Regions from separate parts of the Aminobacter sp. 01T433 genome, predicted to be linked through region 2. Evidence: predicted binding sites of a transcription regulator. Region 2 holds the regulator's gene; each other region holds the start of a gene.

Evidence for each region. Region 2 encodes LexA, which represses DNA repair genes until DNA is damaged. Its sites were predicted from a motif close to TGTTCNNNNTGTGTTCNG; they were not measured.
Region 1: the regulator LexA is predicted to act here: its motif matches at 1,719-1,736, upstream of uvrA (excinuclease ABC subunit UvrA).
Region 3: the regulator LexA is predicted to act here: its motif matches at 1,529-1,546, upstream of AC1DLV_RS25035 (ImuA family protein).

Annotation. Positions count from the first base shown of each region.
Region 1 is NZ_JBFTPR010000017.1:84,189-87,462, forward strand. It holds gene AC1DLV_RS24285 (nuclear transport factor 2 family protein) at 1-142, opposite strand, end outside; gene AC1DLV_RS24290 (aspartate/glutamate racemase family protein) at 276-989, opposite strand; gene uvrA (excinuclease ABC subunit UvrA) at 1,881-3,274, shown strand, end outside.
Region 2 is NZ_JBFTPR010000012.1:149,959-153,232, reverse strand. It holds gene AC1DLV_RS20795 (molybdopterin molybdotransferase MoeA) at 1-873, shown strand, start outside; gene lexA (transcriptional repressor LexA) at 982-1,701, shown strand; gene AC1DLV_RS20785 (ComEC/Rec2 family competence protein) at 1,754-3,274, opposite strand, start outside.
Region 3 is NZ_JBFTPR010000019.1:6,363-9,636, forward strand. It holds gene AC1DLV_RS25020 (HpcH/HpaI aldolase/citrate lyase family protein) at 1-725, shown strand, start outside; gene AC1DLV_RS25025 (DUF1737 domain-containing protein) at 722-931, shown strand; gene AC1DLV_RS25030 (metallopeptidase family protein) at 953-1,375, opposite strand; gene AC1DLV_RS25035 (ImuA family protein) at 1,568-2,560, shown strand; gene AC1DLV_RS25040 (Y-family DNA polymerase) at 2,502-3,274, shown strand, end outside.

The DNA of each region.
Region 1 (3,274 bases), on a different contig from region 2:
TGCCTTCGAAACGCGCCCCCCATGGCGCGGTTCCCCTTGGCATCTCCAGGATACAGTCGTCGGCGAAAAACGCCATAATGCGATCGAGATCATGCGCGTTGAATGCGTCGTTCAACTCCGTCAGTAACGATCGAATTTCCATCGCGCGCCCCCTACCAATCAGAGCCCTTACGCCGCCCTTTGTGCGTTCAGCAACGGCTCGAGCATTTCTTGATTATGTTCGGGTTTTGCGCCGAGCGCCATCCAGTGTGTGACTTTGGTGAGTGTTGCCAGCCTCAGCTCTCCCCCAACGCCCGCTCCACCGCCGCCTCGGCATGCAGCTTCACCACGTCGAAGGCCGGCATCGGATAGGCATCCATGTCAAGCAAGAGTGGCAGCTCGGTGCAGGCGACGACGACGGCCTGGGCACCTAGGGCGCCTAAGTCGTTTGCGATCTGCCAAAGCGCCCGCTTCGACTTTTCTTCGATCACGCCAAGGGTCAGTTCATCTATGATGATCCGGTGCAACGCCGCGCGCTGGTCCTCGGGCGGAACGATCACCTCGATGCCAAATTGTTTCCGCATCCGCTCGGTGAAAAAGCCCAGCTCCATCGTATAACGCGTGCCCAAAAGCCCGACGCGCGCGAGGCCCTTGGCGCGGATCGCTTCACCTGTCGGATCAACGATATGCAGCAACGGAATGCCGATCGCCTCCGCCACCTGGTCGGCAACGGTATGGGCCGTGACAGCCGTCAGCATGGCGAATTCGGCACCGGCCTTTTCCAGGCTGCGCGCCGCGTCCGAAATCACGGCCGCCACTTTTTTCCAGTCGCCCTGGGCGGCAAGCGCATTGAGCTCGTCGAAGTCGAGTGTGAACATCAGCGAACGTGCATTGTGATGCCCGCCCATGCGGCGATGCGCGGCAGTGTTCAGCAGCCGGTAATAGAGCGCGCTGGATTCCCAGCTCATGCCGCCCAGCAACCCGATCAGCCTTGTCTGGCGAACTGTCATGACAACTTCCCCCGGCTTTGCCGTCGCTCCCATCCACGGCTTGTGCAACGCAGAATGGCATCGCAAGGCTGCTGCGCAAGGGATTGCCAGCAGGAAATCGCTGCACAATTCCTAGTGCATGACCCCCAAAATCGGAATCGATTTTCGGAAAGGATCATGCACCAATTCAAAGCGCTACAGCGTCCTTGCGCGTCCAAGAGGACGCGCGGCGCTGTAGGCCAAAAAATGGCCCCGCCGCTCCCAGGAGCGCACGGGGCCTGTTGTCGGGTTATACCCTTGACTGCCGGGAGTGGTTTACCGGCTTGCTCTCTCGGATGCTTCGTGGCTTGGCCAACGATCCGACCAATGGTTTCAAATTGTAGGGGGATCAACGGGTCGCGGTTTGCAAGAACTTTGCACTAAGGGAAAGTCAGGCACCTGCGCCTGCTGCGGCTCCGGCTTGTTAGCGGAACCTTTTGGGACTGTCCGGTGGAGTCATGCCTAGCTCCTACGTCAGTTGCACCGTTTGTTCGCCTGCTGCTCAACTCGCGTGTCTGCGGCGTCTCGCAGACCGACCGTAGCATGGTGAGGAGCCCTCAGAGGAGGCTCGGCATCAGGCGACGTCAGGAGTTTGCATCTCCGATTCCGCTACGTCAACTACAATTGTTAGAGGGGGAAAAGATGTGATCGCAGGGCCGATTCCCACGTCCGGCCTCAGCCAATGCTCCTGCCATACCGTTGTCAGGAGGTCGTTCGGCCTTTGTTCTTTTCACTTGCCCCTGCGTGCCAAAGGCGCTTAAACGCATTTGGTGACGACGCCTCTCGACCGGGCGGCGAAAATACCTACATGAGGGGATGGTCGGGCAAACCCGCCACTCCGAGCAATTCCAGATTTGAGGCGGCGGCGCGGCAATGGCCGATCACAAGTACATTTCCATTCGCGGTGCGCGCGAACACAATCTCAAGAACATCGATCTCGACCTGCCACGCGACCGGCTGATCGTCATGACTGGCCTGTCGGGCTCGGGCAAATCCTCGCTCGCCTTCGACACCATCTATGCCGAGGGCCAGCGCCGTTATGTCGAGAGCCTGTCGGCCTATGCCCGCCAGTTCCTCGAGATGATGCAGAAGCCCGACGTCGACCAGATCGACGGCCTGTCGCCGGCGATCTCGATCGAGCAGAAGACGACCTCGAAGAACCCGCGCTCGACGGTCGGCACGGTCACCGAGATCTACGACTATATGCGCCTGCTGTTTGCGCGTGTCGGCGTGCCCTATTCCCCGGCCACTGGCCTGCCGATCGAGAGCCAGACGGTTTCGCAGATGGTCGACCGCGTGCTGGCGCTCGAAGAGGGCACCCGCCTGTTCATCCTGGCGCCCATCGTTCGTGGCCGAAAGGGCGAATACAAAAAGGAACTCGCCGAGCTTCAGAAGAAGGGCTTTCAGCGCGTCAAGATCGACGGCGCCTTCTACGAGATCGGCGAAGCGCCTGCGCTCGACAAGAAGTACAAGCACGACATCGACGTCGTCGTCGACCGTATCGTCGTGCGGCCCGACCTTGCCACCCGTCTCGCCGATTCGATGGAGACCGCGCTCAAGCTCGCCGAGGGCCTGGCTGTCGCCGAGTTCGCCGACAAGCCGCTGGACGCCAGCCAGACCGGCGTGGACGCTGTCAACAAATCCGCTAACGAAACCCACGAACGCATTCTTTTCTCGGAGAAGTTTGCCTGCCCGGTGTCGGGTTTCACCATCCCCGAGATCGAGCCACGGCTGTTTTCCTTCAACAATCCGTTCGGCGCCTGCCCTACCTGCGACGGCCTCGGCAACCAGCGTGCCATCGACCCGGCACTGATCGTTCCGGAAGACCACGTCTCGCTGCGTGAAGGCGCTGTTGCGCCCTGGGCCAAGTCGACCTCGCCCTATTACAGCCAGACGCTGGAAGCGCTCGGCAAGGTCTATGGCTTCAAGATCGGCGACCGCTGGCGCGACCTTTCGGTGGAAGCGCAAGAAGCGATCCTGCACGGTACCGGCGCGAAGGAAATCACCTTCAATTATGACGACGGCCTGCGCTCCTACAAGACAACCAAGACCTTCGAAGGCGTCATCCCCAATCTCCAGCGCCGCTGGAAAGAGACCGAATCCGCCTGGATGCGCGAGGAGATCGAGCGCTTCATGTCGGCCACGCCCTGCCCTGCCTGCAATGGCTATCGGCTCAAGCCGGAATCGCTGGCCGTCAAGATCGCCGGCAAGCACATCGGCGAAGTCACCGAGCAGTCGATCCGCAAGGCCAACGCCTGGTTCGAGGC
Region 2 (3,274 bases):
AATGTCAGCGATATCGGCAATGGCGAGATCGACGTGCTGGAACCGGCGATTCTTGGACGCAATATCCGCGCCAAGGGTCTCGATTTCAAACATGGCGATCTGATTCTCGACGCCGGCCGCGTGCTCGATCCTGCGGCCCTGTCGCTGATCGCCGCCGCCAACCACCCTGCAATGGCAGTGGTTCGCGCGCCACTGGTCGCCATCATCGCCACGGGCGACGAACTGCTCCCACCCGGCAGCAACCCTGGCCCTGACCAGATCATCGCATCCAACTCCTATGGTGTCGGAGCAATCGCCCGGTCAGTCGGCGCGCGCGTGCTTGACCTCGGTATCGCAGCCGACCGCAAGGATGCCATCTCAGCCCTCATCGCCCAGGCGCTCGAAGCCGAGGCCGACGTCATCGTCACGCTCGGCGGGGCCTCGGTCGGAGACCACGACCTGGTCCACGGCGTTCTGACCGGGCTCGGCATGGATCTCGATTTCTGGAAGATCGCCATGCGTCCCGGCAAGCCGCTGATGTTCGGCCGCCTTGTCAAGACACGTTGCGTCGGCCTGCCCGGCAATCCGGTCGCCAGCCTGATCTGCGCGCATATCTTCCTGAAGCCTTTGCTGGCGAAGCTTGGCGGGCGGCCCTATGCGCCCGACATTCGCAACGCCGTGCTCGATACGGCGATGGCACCAAACGATTTGCGCCAGGATTTCGTTCGCGCCATTGCACGCGAGACGCCTGACGGCCTCATAGTTACGCCATATCTGGTCCAGGATTCGTCGATGCTGCGCACGCTCGCCGACGCCAATTGCGCCATCATGCGTGAACCCTTCGCACCAGCCGCCGAATCTGGCAGTGCGTGCCGCGTGATGATGCTGCGCTGAACGAAACCGCCTCCTCCCTTCATCAGATATAAACGGTTGCAGAACACAACTGGAACAGATAGTGTTTTGTTCTGGGTTTGTTTTTCTTCTGATTCCTCGGGGGTGGCGATGCTGACGCGCAAACAACATGAGCTTTTGCTGTTCATCCACTCGCGATTGAAGGAGACAGGCATCCCGCCATCCTTCGACGAAATGAAGGAAGCGCTCGACCTCGCCTCCAAATCTGGCATCCATCGCCTGATCACGGCACTCGAAGAACGTGGCTTCATCCGACGCCTGCCCAATCGGGCACGTGCGCTTGAAGTGCTGCGCATGCCCGATTCCATCGCACCAGGCCTCAACGCGGCGCGGAAATTCTCGCCGAGCGTCATTGAGGGCAGCCTTGGACGCAGGCCTGAACCGTCGCGCTCCATGTCCGCCGGCAATGACGATGATGCTGGCGCGGCCGTGACCATTCCTGTGATGGGACGTATCGCTGCCGGCGTGCCGATCGACGCCATCCAGCACAAGACCCATTCGATAGCAGTGCCGCCGGATATGATCATGGGCGGCGAGCATTACGCGCTCGAGGTCAAGGGCGACTCGATGATCGAGGCTGGCATCTTCGACGGCGATACAGTCGTCATTCGCAGTTCGACCACCGCCAACCCCGGCGAGATCATTGTTGCACTAGTCGACGACGAGGAAGCGACCCTCAAGCGCTTCCGCCGCAAGGGCGCCTCGATTGCTCTCGAGGCTGCCAACCCGGCCTACGAGACCCGCATCTTCGGGCCAGACAGGGTCAAGGTCCAGGGCAAGCTTGTCGGGTTGATCCGCCGCTATTCCTGAACGGCCGATTCGGCGCGTCTCGGCCTGTTCGATGTTGCTCAGTTTGGTCCGGCTATTTGGCCGGCTTTGCGGTCTCCGGCGATTTCGGGCGTTTGACTGCGCGCTGATAGGGCGGCAGGCCCCTCGCCTCGCGAGAGAATTCGCGCTGCGTGTGCCACGGGCGATATGGCTCTGATACAGCGTGGCGGATTTCTAGTTGCCGACTTTTCTTGCCCGATTCCGGCTTCACGAATATCTCGGCGCTGCCCAGACGGGCGAGTTCGCGGCTGGTGAGCACTGCCACGGTTGAGCCTGGGCAGATGTCCTTCGTCGTGGCGTCTTTCAAAACGATGAGATCAGTCTTTGCGCAAACGCGCCTGGCGGCGGCCGCGTGTTCAGCATGCGCGATCAAGCCCGCAGATGGATGCTGAACCAGGCAAAGGCCATCGCTGCAGACAAATTCAGTAGGCTCGTCGGTGCTGCTTGGATCGCTGGAGTTGCCCGAGTCCTTCGGATTTGTCGAACCGTCGGAGTTGATACGGATGGGGCCGACAAACGCCTCGGTTTTTAAAGTCCGTTTCCAATTGTCGACTGTGAACTCGTTTGGTCGAGCGCGATTGACCGCGAGCTTTTGGTCTCCGATCGGCACCCCCACCAGGCGGCCATCTTCGGAGACGAGGACGACAGGCGTTTCGGTTTCCACCAGCGACAGAACGCCGAGAGCGGCAAATGGCATGGCGGCGACCCGCAACCAGGTTGTGGCGATCGATGCGATGACCAGTGCGGCGGTCACGAAGACAACGGCATGGGTCGACACCAGACCGACCGCATCGATGGGCGAACGCTCGGAGAACCACTTTGCAAGGGCGATCATGGCCTTCAGGCCGATGCCCATTACATCGAGAAATAGCCCTTCGAGACCAAGCGGCATGAAGATGCCGGCTAGGACCGCAAACGGCATCACCAGCACCGAGACGATCGGCATGACCGCCAGGTTGGCAATGAGGCTGAGCGGCGAGACGCGCTGGAAATGCCAGGCACCGAAGACACTTGTGGCAATGCCGGCGATCAGCGATGTCGCGACAAGACCGATGGCAACCGTGGCAAGCCAGCGCCATAGCTTCGATGGCAATGACCGCTGCACAAGTGGTCGTGCTTGCGCCTCCCGCCTGTCCGACCACCAGGCATAAGCACCAACAAGCGCGGCCGTAGCCGCAAATGACATCTGGAAGCTCGGGCCAACCACCTCGTGCGGTGAGATCAGGATGACGACGATCGCCGAGATCGCCAGGTTGCGCATGGTGAGTGCGGCACGGTCGAACAGGACGGCGGTCAGCATCACCGCGAGCATGATGAAGCTGCGTTGTGCTGCGACTTCGGCGCCCGAGATGAACAGATAGCCACCTGTCGAGACCAGGGCAGCACTTGCCGCGTATTTCTTGACTGGCCAACGTGAGGTGAAGCTGGGAAAGGCCGCGAAGCCGAGCCGCATCAGCAGCATGACGGTGCCCGCGACCATTGCCATATGCAGGCCAGAGATGGAAATGATGTGGTAGAGGCCGGTACGCCGCAGCGCCTCGTTGACATTTTCGGG
Region 3 (3,274 bases), on a different contig from region 2:
CCCAGCGTGGGCCAGGCAAGCGTGAATTCGTCGTGCGCATCAATGCGCTGTCGAGCGAGTGGGGTGCTGACGACCTTGCGGCTGCGAGCGTATGGAATGTCGATGGCGTGCTGTTGCCCAAGGTCGCCACCCCGCGCGACATATTGGAAGCCGGCGACGTGCTCGACGACGCTGATGCGCCCGACGAGATGAAGCTGTGGGCGATGGTCGAGACGCCGCGCGCGCTGATCAATATCGGCGCCATCGCCGAACTTGGCCGCGATCCGGCCTCGCGGCTCGCCTGCCTGGTTGCCGGCACCAACGACATTGTCAAGGAAACCGGCGTTCTGATGACGCCCGACCGGCGCTACCTCATGCCCTGGCTGATGCAGATGGTGCTTGCCGCGCGTGCCGGCGGCCTCGACATGCTCGACGGCGTGTCCAACGATTTCCGCGATCTCGACGCTTTCGTGCATGACTGCGCCGAGGCATCCGCCATGGGTTTCGACGGCAAGACCGTCATCCATCCCGCCCAGATCGAAGGCGCCAACGCGGCCTTTTCGCCGTCGGTCGAAGCCCTTGCCGAAGCGCGCGCCATTGCGGACGCCTTCGCGCTTCCCGAAAACGCCTCGCGCGGTGTAATCTCGCTTGGTGGCAAGATGGTCGAGCGGCTGCATCTGGTCCAGGCCGAGAAGGTACTGGCTCGTGCGGCGATGATCGCTGAAATGACGGGAGACGAAAAATGAAACTCTACCGCTTCCTGACCGGCCCCGACGACGCCACCTTCTGCCACAAGGTCACCGCTGCCGTGAACAAGGGCTGGCACCTGTTCGGCTCGCCGACCTATGCCTTCGACACCGAAACCAAGACCATGCGCTGCGGCCAGGCCGTGGTGAAGGATGTCGAAGGCCACGACTACGAGGCCGGCGTCACCAAGCTCAGCGATTTTTGATCTTTTCGGGGGGCTGCCGCGCTATTCGGCGGCTTCCTCCAGCCTTTCCATGTCCTCGTCGGAAAGGCCGAAATGGTGCCCGATCTCATGGATCAGCACATGGGTGACGATGTCGCCCAGCGTCTCCTCGTTCTCGGACCAGTAGTCGAGAATGGCGCGGCGGTAGAGTGTCACGCGATTGGGGCCTTCGCCGGTCTGCGGGTTCCAGCGCTCGGCGATGCCGCGCCCCTCGAACAGGCCGAGCAGGTCGAAAGGCGTTTCCAGCGACAGGTCGTCCATGATCTCGTCGGTGGGGAATTCCGCCATCTGGATAACGACCTCGCCGGTCAGCTGGCGAAACTCCTCCGGCAGATGCGCATAGGCTTCGAGCGCCAGCAACTCCATCTCCTCGATCGAAGGCGAAAGCTGGTCGTGCCAGGCGCGGGTTTTGTAGATACGGGCCATTATTCTTCCTTTTGAGGGCATATAGCCGTTCACCGCAGCGCTTACGAGGCTTTTGCCGCCGAGCCGATAAATAAGCGGTGAGCAGCTCTTTCTGGGAGAGGAATAAATTCCCCATGAATCGGCTTGACTCTCATGGGCGGCTCTGGAATCTATAAGAACATAACAGGAACAACTAATCGAAGGCAGATCGACATGGCAACCAGCGCCGTGGCGCGGGACGTCGTTTTTGCCCTGCGTCAGAAAATAGCGAAAATCGAAGGCACGCTGCCCGAGCTGCTGGTGTCGCCCCCCGACAGCCCGGCGCCTTCAGGCATGCTGGTCCGTCGCAACGGCGTTGCCTCGGCGCGCGACCTCTTATTGCCGACCGGCGTCGAGCGGTTCGACGAAACCCTGGGCGGCGGGCTGCCGAAAGCGGCGCTGACTGAAATCCATGGCACCCAAACGCGCAATGCGGGGGCTGCCGCGGGCCTGGCTCTTTGTCTTGTCAGCCTCATGCTCAAGGCCTGCCGGAAACCGGGCGCGCTGGTGCTGTGGATCGGCACCGCGGAAATCTTCAGGGAGGCCGGGCTTCCTTATGCGGCGGGCCTGGAATGGCTTTTCGGCCTTGCGCCGGATCGCCTGCTTATTGCCGAAGCGCCCAAGCCGACGGATGCGCTGTGGATCGCAGAGGAAGCCGCCGGCATCGACGAGATTGCCACCGTCATTGTCGAGTTGCGCGGCAATCCGCGCGGGCTGGATCTCACAGCGACACGACGGCTCCACCGTCGCGCCCAGGAGGCCGGCCGGCCGGTGCTCCTGTTGCGCCAGTCGGCCGAGCCGGAACCGACCGCAGCACCCGTCCGGCTCATCGCCTCGCCGGCGCCAGCCTCGCTTCGGCGTACGATCGCTGGTCCGCTCGCCGGTTCCATCGGCCCGCCCGCCGTCACTGTCGAAATCGGCAAGAGCCGCGCCGCACTTGCCGGCAAATTCATTCTGGAATGGAACCCAAATGCACACACCTTCGAAGAAAGAAGAGACGGCCCAGAGAATCGTGTCGCTGTGGTTTCCCCATCTCGCGGCCGAACGGATCCTGCGGCGGCGGCTGGGACGGTCCTGGCGTTCAGGCCCGCGGCCGAGCCAACCCCTGGTGATCAGCCACCGGGAGAACAACGCCCAGCGCATAGCCGCCCTCGACGAGCAGGCTGAAGCGCGCAGGCTGAGGCCGGGCATGGGCATCGCCGAGGCGCGTGCCATGCATCCTGACATCGACATCGTCGAGGCCGATCCCGAGGCTGACCGCCGGCTGCTCGAAAGCCTCGCCGACTGGTGCGACCGCTACACGCCGCTTGTCGCGCTCGACGGCGAAAACGGACTGTTCCTCGACATCACCGGCTGTACCCATCTCTTTGGCGGCGAAAAAGCCCTGCTCGCCGACCTGATGGCACGGTTTTTCCACCAGGGCTTTGATGTCCGTGCAGGTCTTGCCTCCACGCCGGGAGCGGCATGGGCTGCGGCGCATTTTGCCGCCGGCCAAATCATTGCGCCTGGCGGCGAGCGCAACTTCTTCGCCCGCCTGCCGCTATCGGCGCTGCGGCTTGATCCGAAAACGAAGACAAGCCTCGAAAGTGTCGGGCTGCGCACCGTCGGCGCGATCATGGATGGACCGCGCGCGCCGCTTGTCCGGCGTTTCGGCGCAACACTCATCGAGCGGCTCGACCAGGGCCTTGGACATCTGGAGGAGGCGGTTTCGCCGCGCCTGCCGGTGGCGCCCCTTTCGGTCGAGCGGCATCTCGCCGACCCGCTTTCGCTGATCGAAGATGTCGAGCGGCTGGTCGGCCTGCTTGCCGCGACACTCAAGGTCGATCTCGAGCGTCGCGAGGAAGGTGCGCGCACGCTTGAGCTTTTGCTGTTCAGGGTCGA